3 regions of the Megasphaera hexanoica genome follow, and region 2 is predicted to be linked to each of the others. Evidence: riboswitches for the same ligand, from Rfam matches in the RefSeq annotation. Region 2 holds a riboswitch; each other region holds the start of a gene.
The links. Region 2 has a riboswitch for S-adenosylmethionine ahead of ACGTIC_RS13065 (MetQ/NlpA family ABC transporter substrate-binding protein). Riboswitches for the same ligand answer to the same signal wherever they lie in the genome.
Positions count from the first base shown of each region.

Region 1: linked by a shared signal. The riboswitch ahead of ACGTIC_RS07510 (methionine ABC transporter ATP-binding protein) and the one ahead of ACGTIC_RS13065 (MetQ/NlpA family ABC transporter substrate-binding protein) in region 2 are both predicted to bind S-adenosylmethionine.
Region 3: linked by a shared signal. The riboswitch ahead of metK (methionine adenosyltransferase) and the one ahead of ACGTIC_RS13065 (MetQ/NlpA family ABC transporter substrate-binding protein) in region 2 are both predicted to bind S-adenosylmethionine.

Region 1 is NZ_CP171361.1:1,520,906-1,524,185, reverse strand. It holds partial or broken gene ACGTIC_RS07525 (UPF0236 family transposase-like protein) at 1-109, opposite strand, end outside; gene ACGTIC_RS07520 (hypothetical protein) at 122-325, opposite strand; gene hpf (ribosome hibernation-promoting factor, HPF/YfiA family) at 593-1,117, opposite strand; SAM riboswitch class I at 1,332-1,433, shown strand; gene ACGTIC_RS07510 (methionine ABC transporter ATP-binding protein) at 1,519-2,562, shown strand; gene ACGTIC_RS07505 (methionine ABC transporter permease) at 2,543-3,196, shown strand; gene ACGTIC_RS07500 (MetQ/NlpA family ABC transporter substrate-binding protein) at 3,213-3,280, shown strand, end outside.
Region 2 is NZ_CP171361.1:2,679,645-2,682,924, reverse strand. It holds gene metF (methylenetetrahydrofolate reductase [NAD(P)H]) at 112-969, opposite strand; gene ACGTIC_RS13065 (MetQ/NlpA family ABC transporter substrate-binding protein) at 1,000-1,833, opposite strand; SAM riboswitch class I at 1,912-2,006, opposite strand; gene ACGTIC_RS13060 (energy-coupling factor ABC transporter ATP-binding protein) at 2,452-3,261, shown strand; gene ACGTIC_RS13055 (energy-coupling factor transporter transmembrane component T) at 3,263-3,280, shown strand, end outside.
Region 3 is NZ_CP171361.1:1,694,206-1,697,485, forward strand. It holds gene ACGTIC_RS08335 (EamA family transporter) at 1-907, shown strand, start outside; SAM riboswitch class I at 1,006-1,108, shown strand; gene metK (methionine adenosyltransferase) at 1,190-2,380, shown strand; gene rpsU (30S ribosomal protein S21) at 2,532-2,711, shown strand; gene ACGTIC_RS08350 (GatB/YqeY domain-containing protein) at 2,737-3,189, shown strand.

The DNA of each region.
Region 1 (3,280 bases), 1.2 Mb from region 2:
GCCACTCATCTAACAAATAATGATATGATGAATCTGCCTTACATTGATAATACGTCCGGGCAAAGGTGACATCGCCCCACAGTGTGGTCAGCGTCTGTACGCGATGGTCTTTAACCTGATACTAATGGTTTGGTCTAATCGCTGCATAGATAGCCGCATCGGCTTGATCCAGGAGTGTTGTCATGATGGCTACTCCGATTTGATTGACCAATTGATCCAGATTTTGGCTTAACTGAGCTAATGATAGTTCCTGGGCCAAGATTTTCCGAAGAGATGCATTAAAAAAATCTACACAAACATTGGAAATTTGTTGTATACTAAACATGAGAAGGACTCCTTTCGTATGTGTTGGATCTACACTTTATTATACAATAAGGAGTTCCTTCTCTTTTTGTATTTTCTTTAATGTATTAAAGTTTTCCCACAATTATTTTACACTATCTGACATGAAAAAATCTTATGCAAAGATAAGGTAACATCCTGATATTAGGACACATTGCGATATCTCTGTAAATACGGGATTGAAAGGCAAAAAAAAACAAGGGCTGTGGTACCCTTTTTCTGCGATACCACAACCCCTGTATGATTCAGCTTAGTATTCCGGTTCAATCAGGCCATATTTACCATGTTTCCGTTTGTATACGACGTTGATGGCTTCCGTTTCCGAATTGAGGAAAACGAAGAAATCGTGGCCAACGAGATTCATCTGCAGGATAGCTTCTTCTACGTCCATAGGACGGGCTGCAAATTTCTTGACCCGGGCAATTTCAAAGTTTTCTTCCGGTGCAGCCGGTCCTTCGACGAGTCCTTCATGGAAGGAGCCGCCTTTCATACGGCGTGCCAGCTTCGTTTTATATTTGTGGATCTGGCGTACCATTTTGTCGTAAACCAGATCGATGGCGGCGTACATATCGTCATTGGCTTCGACGCCACGAAGAACGACACCATCTACTTTCAAGGTGATTTCAGCAATTTTACGATCTTTTTCGACGGAAAGAAGAGCCTGGACATTGACTTCATTTTCAAAGTACTTCGTTACTTTCTTTTCATGTTTCAGTACATAGTCCTTTAATGCCGGTGTAATTTCTAAATTCTTGCCTCTTACGATTGTTGCCATACAAATCCCTTCCTTTCGTGAGAAACTTCGTTCCGGACCATCCATGCTTAAAATCCGGATATCCTGCTCCTCATATATTAAGTATTCGATATAAAAAGGTAAATTCCTGCTTGACGATGAAATATTTTTTTCGAACGGCATTCAATTTTTTACACAAATAACATTGACAAGGATTCCTATTAGTGTTAGTATACAACTCAGCAATTACATAACCTATTCATCCAGAGCAGCCGAGGGAATGGCCCTATGACGCTGCGGCAACCCCCCATAGCGGGAAGGTGCCAAGTCCAACGGATTTCCATCCGGCAGATGAAATGATTGTATACGTACCGTCAGCATCTGTTGACGGCTTTTTTTATGCTATCAGCACCTCCAGGTGTATCCATTAAGGAGTTGATCTTGTGATTACCTTTGAAAACATTACCAAGACCTACGGCGGCAAAACGCACGTCCAGGCCCTGAAAGGCATCTCACTGACTATCCATGACGGCGAAATTTTCGGCATCATCGGGAAAAGTGGTGCCGGCAAATCGACGCTCGTCCGCTGCATCAATATGTTGGAAAAACCGACGACGGGCAAAGTCATCATCGACGATAAGGAACTGACGGCCATGTCCGACAGCCAGCTGCGGGCCGAACGCAAAAACATCGGCATGATTTTCCAGCATTTCAATCTGCTGTCGTCCCGTACCGTTTTTGACAATATCGCTTTTCCGCTGGAACTGGCTGGCGCTTCCAAAGAAGTCATCCGCAGCAAGGTCGATTCCCTGCTCGAACTGGTCGGCCTGACGGACCGGCAGTTCAATTATCCGTCCCAGCTTTCGGGTGGCCAGAAACAGCGTGTCGGCATCGCCCGCGCCCTGGCCAGCGATCCGAAAATCCTGTTGTGCGATGAAGCGACATCGGCACTGGATCCACAGACGACCAAATCCATCCTGGAACTGTTGAAAGACATCAACAAACGCCTGGGCATCACCATCGTCATCATTACCCACGAAATGGCCGTCATCAAGGAAATCTGCGACCGCGTGGCTGTCATCGAAGGCGGGGTCATCAAAGAACAGGGCCGGGTCATCGACGTCTTTACCAATCCCCAGTCGGAAACGATGAAGGAATTTGTCAAATCGGTCATCAATATGGAACTGCCCGAAGGCATCAAAAAACTGGGCGTCACCAATCAGCCATCGCCGGACCGGGATATGCTCGTCCGCTTCCGTTTCAAGGGAGCCGCTACCAACGAACCGCTGGTAGTCAATGTCGCCCGCAAGTTCAATCTCGATGTCAGTGTCCTTTACGGCAACATCGATTATATTCAGGATGTGCCGTTCGGCTATCTGATTGTCGTCATCATGGGCGATATGAAAGCCCAGACCGAAGCGTATTCGTATATTAAGACGCAACCTATTGAAAGCGAGGTTTTAGGATATGTCCCCAGAACTCATTAAATTAATGATACAGGGTATTGAAGAAACACTGTTCATGGTGTCCATCTCTACTCTCATTGCTGCTATCATCGGTATTCCTCTCGGCATTACCCTGGTTACGACCAGCAAAGGCCACATTCTGGAAAACAGGGTAATCAATCAGATTCTCGGAACTATCGTCAATATCATCCGTTCCATCCCGTTCATCATCCTCATGGTCGCCATCATCCCGCTGACCCGCCTCATTGCCGGTACGTCTATCGGCACGACGGCAGCCTGTGTACCACTGACTATCGTCGCTATTCCCTTCCTCAGCCGGCTCGTAGAAACGAGCATCCGCGATGTCGACTTCGGTCTCGTCGAAGCGGCAGAATCCATGGGTGCTTCTCCGCTGCAGATTATCCGCAAAGTCCTGCTTCCGGAAGCACTGCCTACAATCATCAATAACATTACCGTCCTCATCGTCAACCTCATCGGGGCTTCGGCCATGGCCGGTGCCATCGGTGGCGGCGGTCTTGGGGATATCGCCATCCGCTACGGCTACCAGCGTTTCCAGGCCGATGTTATGCTGGCTACGATCATCATCCTCGTCATCGGCGTCAATCTGATTCAGGCTTGCGGCGACTTTGCTTCCCGCAAGAAGAATAAAAAATAAAAGGAGTGTCTGTATCATGAAATCATTCATCAAAAAGGCCGTAACACTGGCGGCCCTCGCTACACTGTGCGTTTTTGCCGCCGG
Region 2 (3,280 bases):
ATATCCCCTCCATATCTCGCATATGAGAATGAATTTTATTATATACATCTATTATACGGAAGAAATGGCAAAAATACAAGTCAATGCAATCCGGTGTTTGTCTTATGAGTCCTATAGCAGTGTGCGGATAGCGTCGGCAATGCGCGTGGCCACGTATGGATTGTTCATAGTGTAAATGTGGACACCGTCTACACCATTGGCCAGGAGATCTACTATCTGATCGATAGCATAGGCAATTCCGGCATCGCGCAGGGCGGTATTGTCATGACCGTACCGGGTCAGGATTTTCTGGAACTTCAGAGGAAGGGTAGCCCCGCAGAGAGTGACCATCCGTTCAATCTGTTTCTTGTTGGTTACGGGCATGATACCCGCTTCGATAGGAACGCGGATTCCAGCCTGGGTCGATTTGTCGAGGAAGTTGTAAAAATCGCGATTATCGAAGAAAAGCTGGGTGATGAGTTCGCTGGCACCGGCATCGACTTTGATCTTCAGATGGTCTATGTCTTCTGCCAGTGTTTTAGAATTGGGATGGCCTTCGGGATAGCATGCGCCGATGATATTGAATTCATCACCTGTCTGTTGACGGATGAAGGCGATGAGGTCACTGGCATGGGGAAATACGCATTTCGGTTCGATGCCGGGCGTTTTATCTCCGCGCAGGGCCAGAATATTTTCGATACGGTGTTCCCGTAATTTCTGCAATGTATCCAGTACTTCATCTTTGTCCAGGTTGATGCAGGGCAGATGGGCTGCCGTTTCGCAGTTCAGGCTTTTGATTTTGGAAGCGACTTCTACGGTGAGATTTCCTCCTTTGCCGCCGGCACCGCAGGTGACGCTGATAAAATCCGGATGGAGACCGCTCAGTTTTTCCAGTGTCGGATAGACCGTTTCAACGGGAATTTCTTTTTTTGGCGGAAAGACTTCAAAGGAAAAAACAGTTTTCTTAGAAAATAAATCACAAGTTTTCATCTACATACCCCTCGTCATGAAATAGTGTTATCAGAAGCTGGGAATAATAGCTCCGTTATATTTTTCTTCAATAAATTTCTTTACTTCCGGTGATTGCAGTGCTTTTGCCAGTTTCTGGATTTCCGGACGATTTTCATCACCGCGGCGTACGACCAGAACGTTGGCATAAGGCGAATCCTTGGATTCGGTGAATAAGGCATCCTGGAGCGGATTGAGTCCGGCTTCGAGAGCGTAATTGGTGTTGATAAGTGCGATATCTACATCATCCAGGGAACGGGGAATCTGGGCGGCATCGAGTTCGATGAACTGGAGGTTTTTGTCATTTTTTTCAACATCCTGCACGGTAGATGCGATACTGCCTCCGTTCTTCAGGCTGATCAGGCCGGCTGTCTGGAGTACGAGAAGTGCACGGCCACCGTTTGTAGGATCATTGGGGATGGCGACTTTGGCATTTTGTCCAAGCTGGGCCAGTTCCTTGATCTTATGGGAATAGATACCCATTGGTTCGACGTGGACCTTGCACAAGGCAACCAGGTCCGTACCGTGTTCACTGTTGAATTTTTCCATATAGGGTTCATGCTGATAGAAATTGGCGTCTAGTTCTTTATCCTGCAAGGCCAGATTCGGTTTGACATAATCTGTGAATTCGATAATGTTCAGGTCTACTCCTTCGGCGATGAGCATGGGCTTGATTTCTTTCAGGATTTCCCCATGTGGTACCGGTGATGCACCGACAGTGATTTTGACATTCTGAGATACTTCCCGGCCACCGACCGGTTTCTGTCCACCGCAGCCGGTCATGAGAACAACTGCAGTTCCTATAGCGATGGCAGCAGCGGTTATCCAGACTTTCCATTGTTTCATACTATCCCTCCTGTAATTTAAGGCCTCCAGAGGGCATAAAAAAGACTCTTTCCCGAAAGAGAAAGAGTGCAATGATTTTCTTTATCTCCCGGAATTTCTTCCGCAGGAATTGGCACCGTATTATCGGTTGCCGGGTTTCATAGGGCCCGTCCCTCCGCCGCTCTGGATAAATGTGTATACTGTCATAAGACAGTATGTAATGAAATTGTTGAAGCTATTTTACCATGATTGCGGAATTTGTCAAGGAAGAAAAAAGATTGGCTGATTTCTCTTGACTTTAAGGAAAAAAGCCGTATAATTACAATTAATCTACATAGCATTGTCGATGAACGAAACGAGTACGTGTACAGCGACAGCTACAGCGAGCCGATGGCAGTGAGAGTTCGGCGCCGGTCCGTACAGGGAATGGATTCGGGAGATGCGGCCTGAACGGTGACCAGTAGGGCTCGACGGTGTAGTTCCACCGCTATCAAAGAAACGTGTATCGCTCTTTTTGAGGGCCGTACATAGTGAGATGGGCTTTATAAGCCAATGTGGGTGGTACCGCGGAAGAATCAGACCTTTCGTCCCTTTAGAGGGATGAAAGGTTTTTTATTGTTTAAGAGAGGATGAACAGGAATGCTGGAAATGAGAGATGTGACGTTCCACTACACAGACGGTACACCTGTATTGGAACATATGAACCTGACGATTGGTACCGGTGAATTTATCGGCTTGGGCGGTCGCAACGGCTGTGGGAAGACGACGGTAACCCGCTTGCTCATGGGTCTTGAAAAACCCGTATCGGGAGATATTTTCCTCGATGGGAAAAGAATCAACGATGAAGAAGCGGCAGCCCGCAGTCCCTATATTGGATATGTATTCCAGCGGCCGGAACGGCAGATGTTCCGACCGACTGTGCGGCAGGAAGTAGCTTATGGACCGGAACAGCTGGGCCGCAGCCGTGAAGAGGTTGCATCGGCTGTTACAGCAGCGCTGCAGGCTACAGGGCTGGAACATCTGGCAGAAGCTTATCCACCCAATCTCAACCGGGGAGAAAAACAACGCGTTGCCATTGCGTCGGCCATTGCCATGCATACACAGTACCTTATCCTCGATGAACCGACGAGTGGCCAGGACAGTGCCGATAAAAAATCGCTCATGGCACTTTTGTCCCGGCTTCATCGGGATGGACTTACCATTCTTATCATCAGCCACGATATGGATATATTTGCCGAATACTGTCAGCGGGTCATCGTTATCGGACATCATACGAAAGCCTTTGACGGGACACCACAGGATTTGTTTACGAAAAGAGAAGACTTGTATGAATTAGGATTGAACCGGCCTGATGCCGTGACGTTGTCTCAGGCTGTAGCGGGACTTCCATATTGCAAGTCCGTTGATGAATTTACGGCAGCCATGCTGCAGCGTCTGGGAGGGAAATAAGATGAAACATTTTGTACCA
Region 3 (3,280 bases), 990 kb from region 2:
CCCTTCTAATGCATCTTTTGCCTTCTTCATTAAACCAGTCATCGCGTTGATCCTGTCGGCGATTATTCTGTCGGAACCGATTACAATGAACGCTGTCATCGGTCTGGTTCTCATCCTTCTGGGCTGTACCATGGCAGGGCCTATCGAACATCTCCTGTTCCGCCATCATGCGGTCGGTGAAATCGAAGGGCGTAAGAATCATCCGGCGTGGATACGGGAAGATGCAGAATGCCCGCTGGTCATCACTATTTCCCGGGAATTCGGCAGTGGCGGCCGCAATATAGGCAAACTCGTAGCCCGCAAGCTGGGCGTGCCCTACTATGACACGGCTATTCTCAATATGACACGGAAAGAACATCCCCAGACATTCGAAGCCTGGCGCAGGGAAAAAGACAATCATCTCGGTCCGCTCCTGGCTAAAGTCTACGATGATTACGTCCATTATTCGACAGGGTATGAATCGAAGCGGCAGGAGATGTTTAATGATGAATCCGATGTCATCCGGGAACTAACCAACGGTAAATCCTGCGTTATCGTCGGGCGGCTGGCAAACTATATCCTGCGCAAGCGTCCCAATACATTTAATGTATTTATTTCTTCTGATCCGGACTGGGCTGTGCAGCGCATCATGCTGCGCGAACACGTCGATGCCGATACGGCCATGAAAATCCGCAACCGCGTCAACAAGGAACGGCGCGACCACTGCATGTATTGTACTGATTCCTACTGGGGATATGGGGCCAATTACGATATGAGCCTGAAATCCAGCGATTACGGTGTCGTAAAGACAGCAGACCTCATCCTGGCAGCAGCCCAGCATCGTCTTACCATTTCGAAGGACGAACTCAATCCTGTTACAAAGGACAATGCCCGGGATGAAAAAACAACAGCTGTGCCCGAAGACTGATACGGTATAGGTGTTACCGGGCAGGGAAAATTTCTTTTGAAAAAGACTTGCATTATCCTGCTATATCGGGTATACTATCTTACGTCAAATAAAATATAGTTCCATCAAGAGACGGCGGAGGGACTGGCCCTGTGATGCCGCAGCAACCTTCATCTATTGAAAGGTGCTAAATCCAACAGTGTATATACTGGCAGATGGGTATACGTAGCCCCCTCTTGTCAGAGAGGGCTTTTTTTTACATACGTATCAAATGGAACTAAAAAAGTTAAGGAGGATATACAAATGGCTAAAAACCGCGAATTCTTTACTTCTGAATCCGTTACTGAAGGTCATCCTGATAAGATGGCTGACCAGATTTCCGACAGCATCCTTGATGCCATCCTGGCAAAAGACAAAAATGCCCGCGTTGCCTGCGAAACGCTGGTAACGACTGGCATGGTCCATGTCGTAGGTGAAATTTCCACTACCTGTTATGTCGATATTCCACATATCGTCCGCGAAACAATCCGTGAAATCGGTTACACGCGGGCTAAATACGGCTTTGACTGCGATACATGCGGCATCCTCGTATCCCTTGACGAACAGTCTTCAGATATTGCTATGGGCGTCGATGAAGCTATGGAAGCAAAAGAAGGGCAGAAGGATAAATTTGATATGATTGGTGCCGGTGACCAGGGTATGATGTTCGGCTACGCTACTAATGAAACGGACGATTACATGCCACTGCCGATTTCCCTGGCACACCGTCTGGCACGCCGCCTGGCGAAGGTCCGTAAGGATGGCACGCTGTCTTATCTCCGTCCCGATGGAAAGACACAGGTCACGGTCGAATACGATGACGGCAAGCCGGTCCGCATCGATACCATTGTCATTTCGGCACAACACAGCCCGGAAGTAACACGTGACCAGATTGAAAAAGATCTCCTCGAATACGTCATCAAGCCGGAACTTCCTGAAGGCCTGTTCGATGACAAGACGAAACTGTATATTAATCCGACGGGACGGTTCGTCATCGGCGGCCCTCAGGGTGATTCGGGACTCACGGGACGGAAAATCATCGTCGATACGTACGGCGGCATGGCCCGTCATGGCGGCGGATGCTTCTCCGGCAAGGACCCCACAAAAGTCGACCGTTCGGCCGCTTATGCAGCCCGTTATGTAGCCAAGAATATTGTTGCCGCGGGACTGGCTGATAAGGTCGAAATCCAGCTGGCTTATGCCATAGGCGTTGCCCGCCCTGTTTCTATCCACGTTGAAACGTTCGGTACAGGCAAGGTCGATAACGATGTCATCGTCAGCCTGATCAATAAACACTTTGATCTCCGCCCGGCCGGCATCATCGAAATGCTCGACCTGCAGCGTCCTATCTACAAACAGACCGCTGCTTATGGTCACTTTGGCCGCAACGATCTGGATCTTCCCTGGGAAAAGACCGATAAGGCCGATATTCTCCGTAAAGAAGCCGGATTATAATAGGCAATTGTCCTTGATGTCTGCCTGACGAAAGTGTATGACTTCACTTTCTACAGTACTTTACGGATTGACAAATATGCTCTTTTTGAGTATAATTTCAATGTGTGCAGTAAAGCACTCCCTAACATACATTTGGAGGGAGGGATATAGAATGGCAGAAATCAAAGTTGGTAAAAATGAATCCTTGGACAGCGCACTGCGCCGTTTCAAACGTTCTTGCCAAAAAGCAGGTGTTCTTTCCGAAGTCCGGAAACGCGAACACTATGAAAAACCGAGCGTACGGAGAAAGAAAAAATCTGAAGCAGCACGGAAACGGAAGTATAGAGCATAATCGCAAAGAGTAGAAGGGTGATATCATGTCTCTGAAAGAAGAACTGCTTCAAGATATGAAAACGGCAATGAAAGCGAAAGAAGCTGGTAAGACAGCTCTTTCCGTCATACGCATGGTCCGTAATTCCATTAGAAATACGGAAATCAATGGTAAATGCGAACTGGATGATGCCGGTGTGGCAGCAGTCATTGCCAAAGAAATGAAACAGCGCAAAGAATCGCTGGCTGAATTTGAAAAAGCCGGCCGTACTGACCTGGCAGACCAGACAAAGGCTGAAATGGCCGTTCTGGAAAAGTATATGCCAAAACAGCTGACGGAAGATGAAGTTGCGCAAATCGTCCGTGACACCATTGCCGGGCAGGATGCGTCGTCTCTTAAGATGGGCGATGTCATGAAGCTCGTCATGCCGAAAGTCAAGGGCAAAGCCGACGGGAAGGTCGTTTCCCAGACCGTCAAAAAAATCTTACAAAACAAGTAGTGAATTTATCATAAATCGCTTGACAAATCCGCTGATTGATTGTAATATTTAACCATGATTTAGACAACAAAATAAGTCATGAATCAAGTCA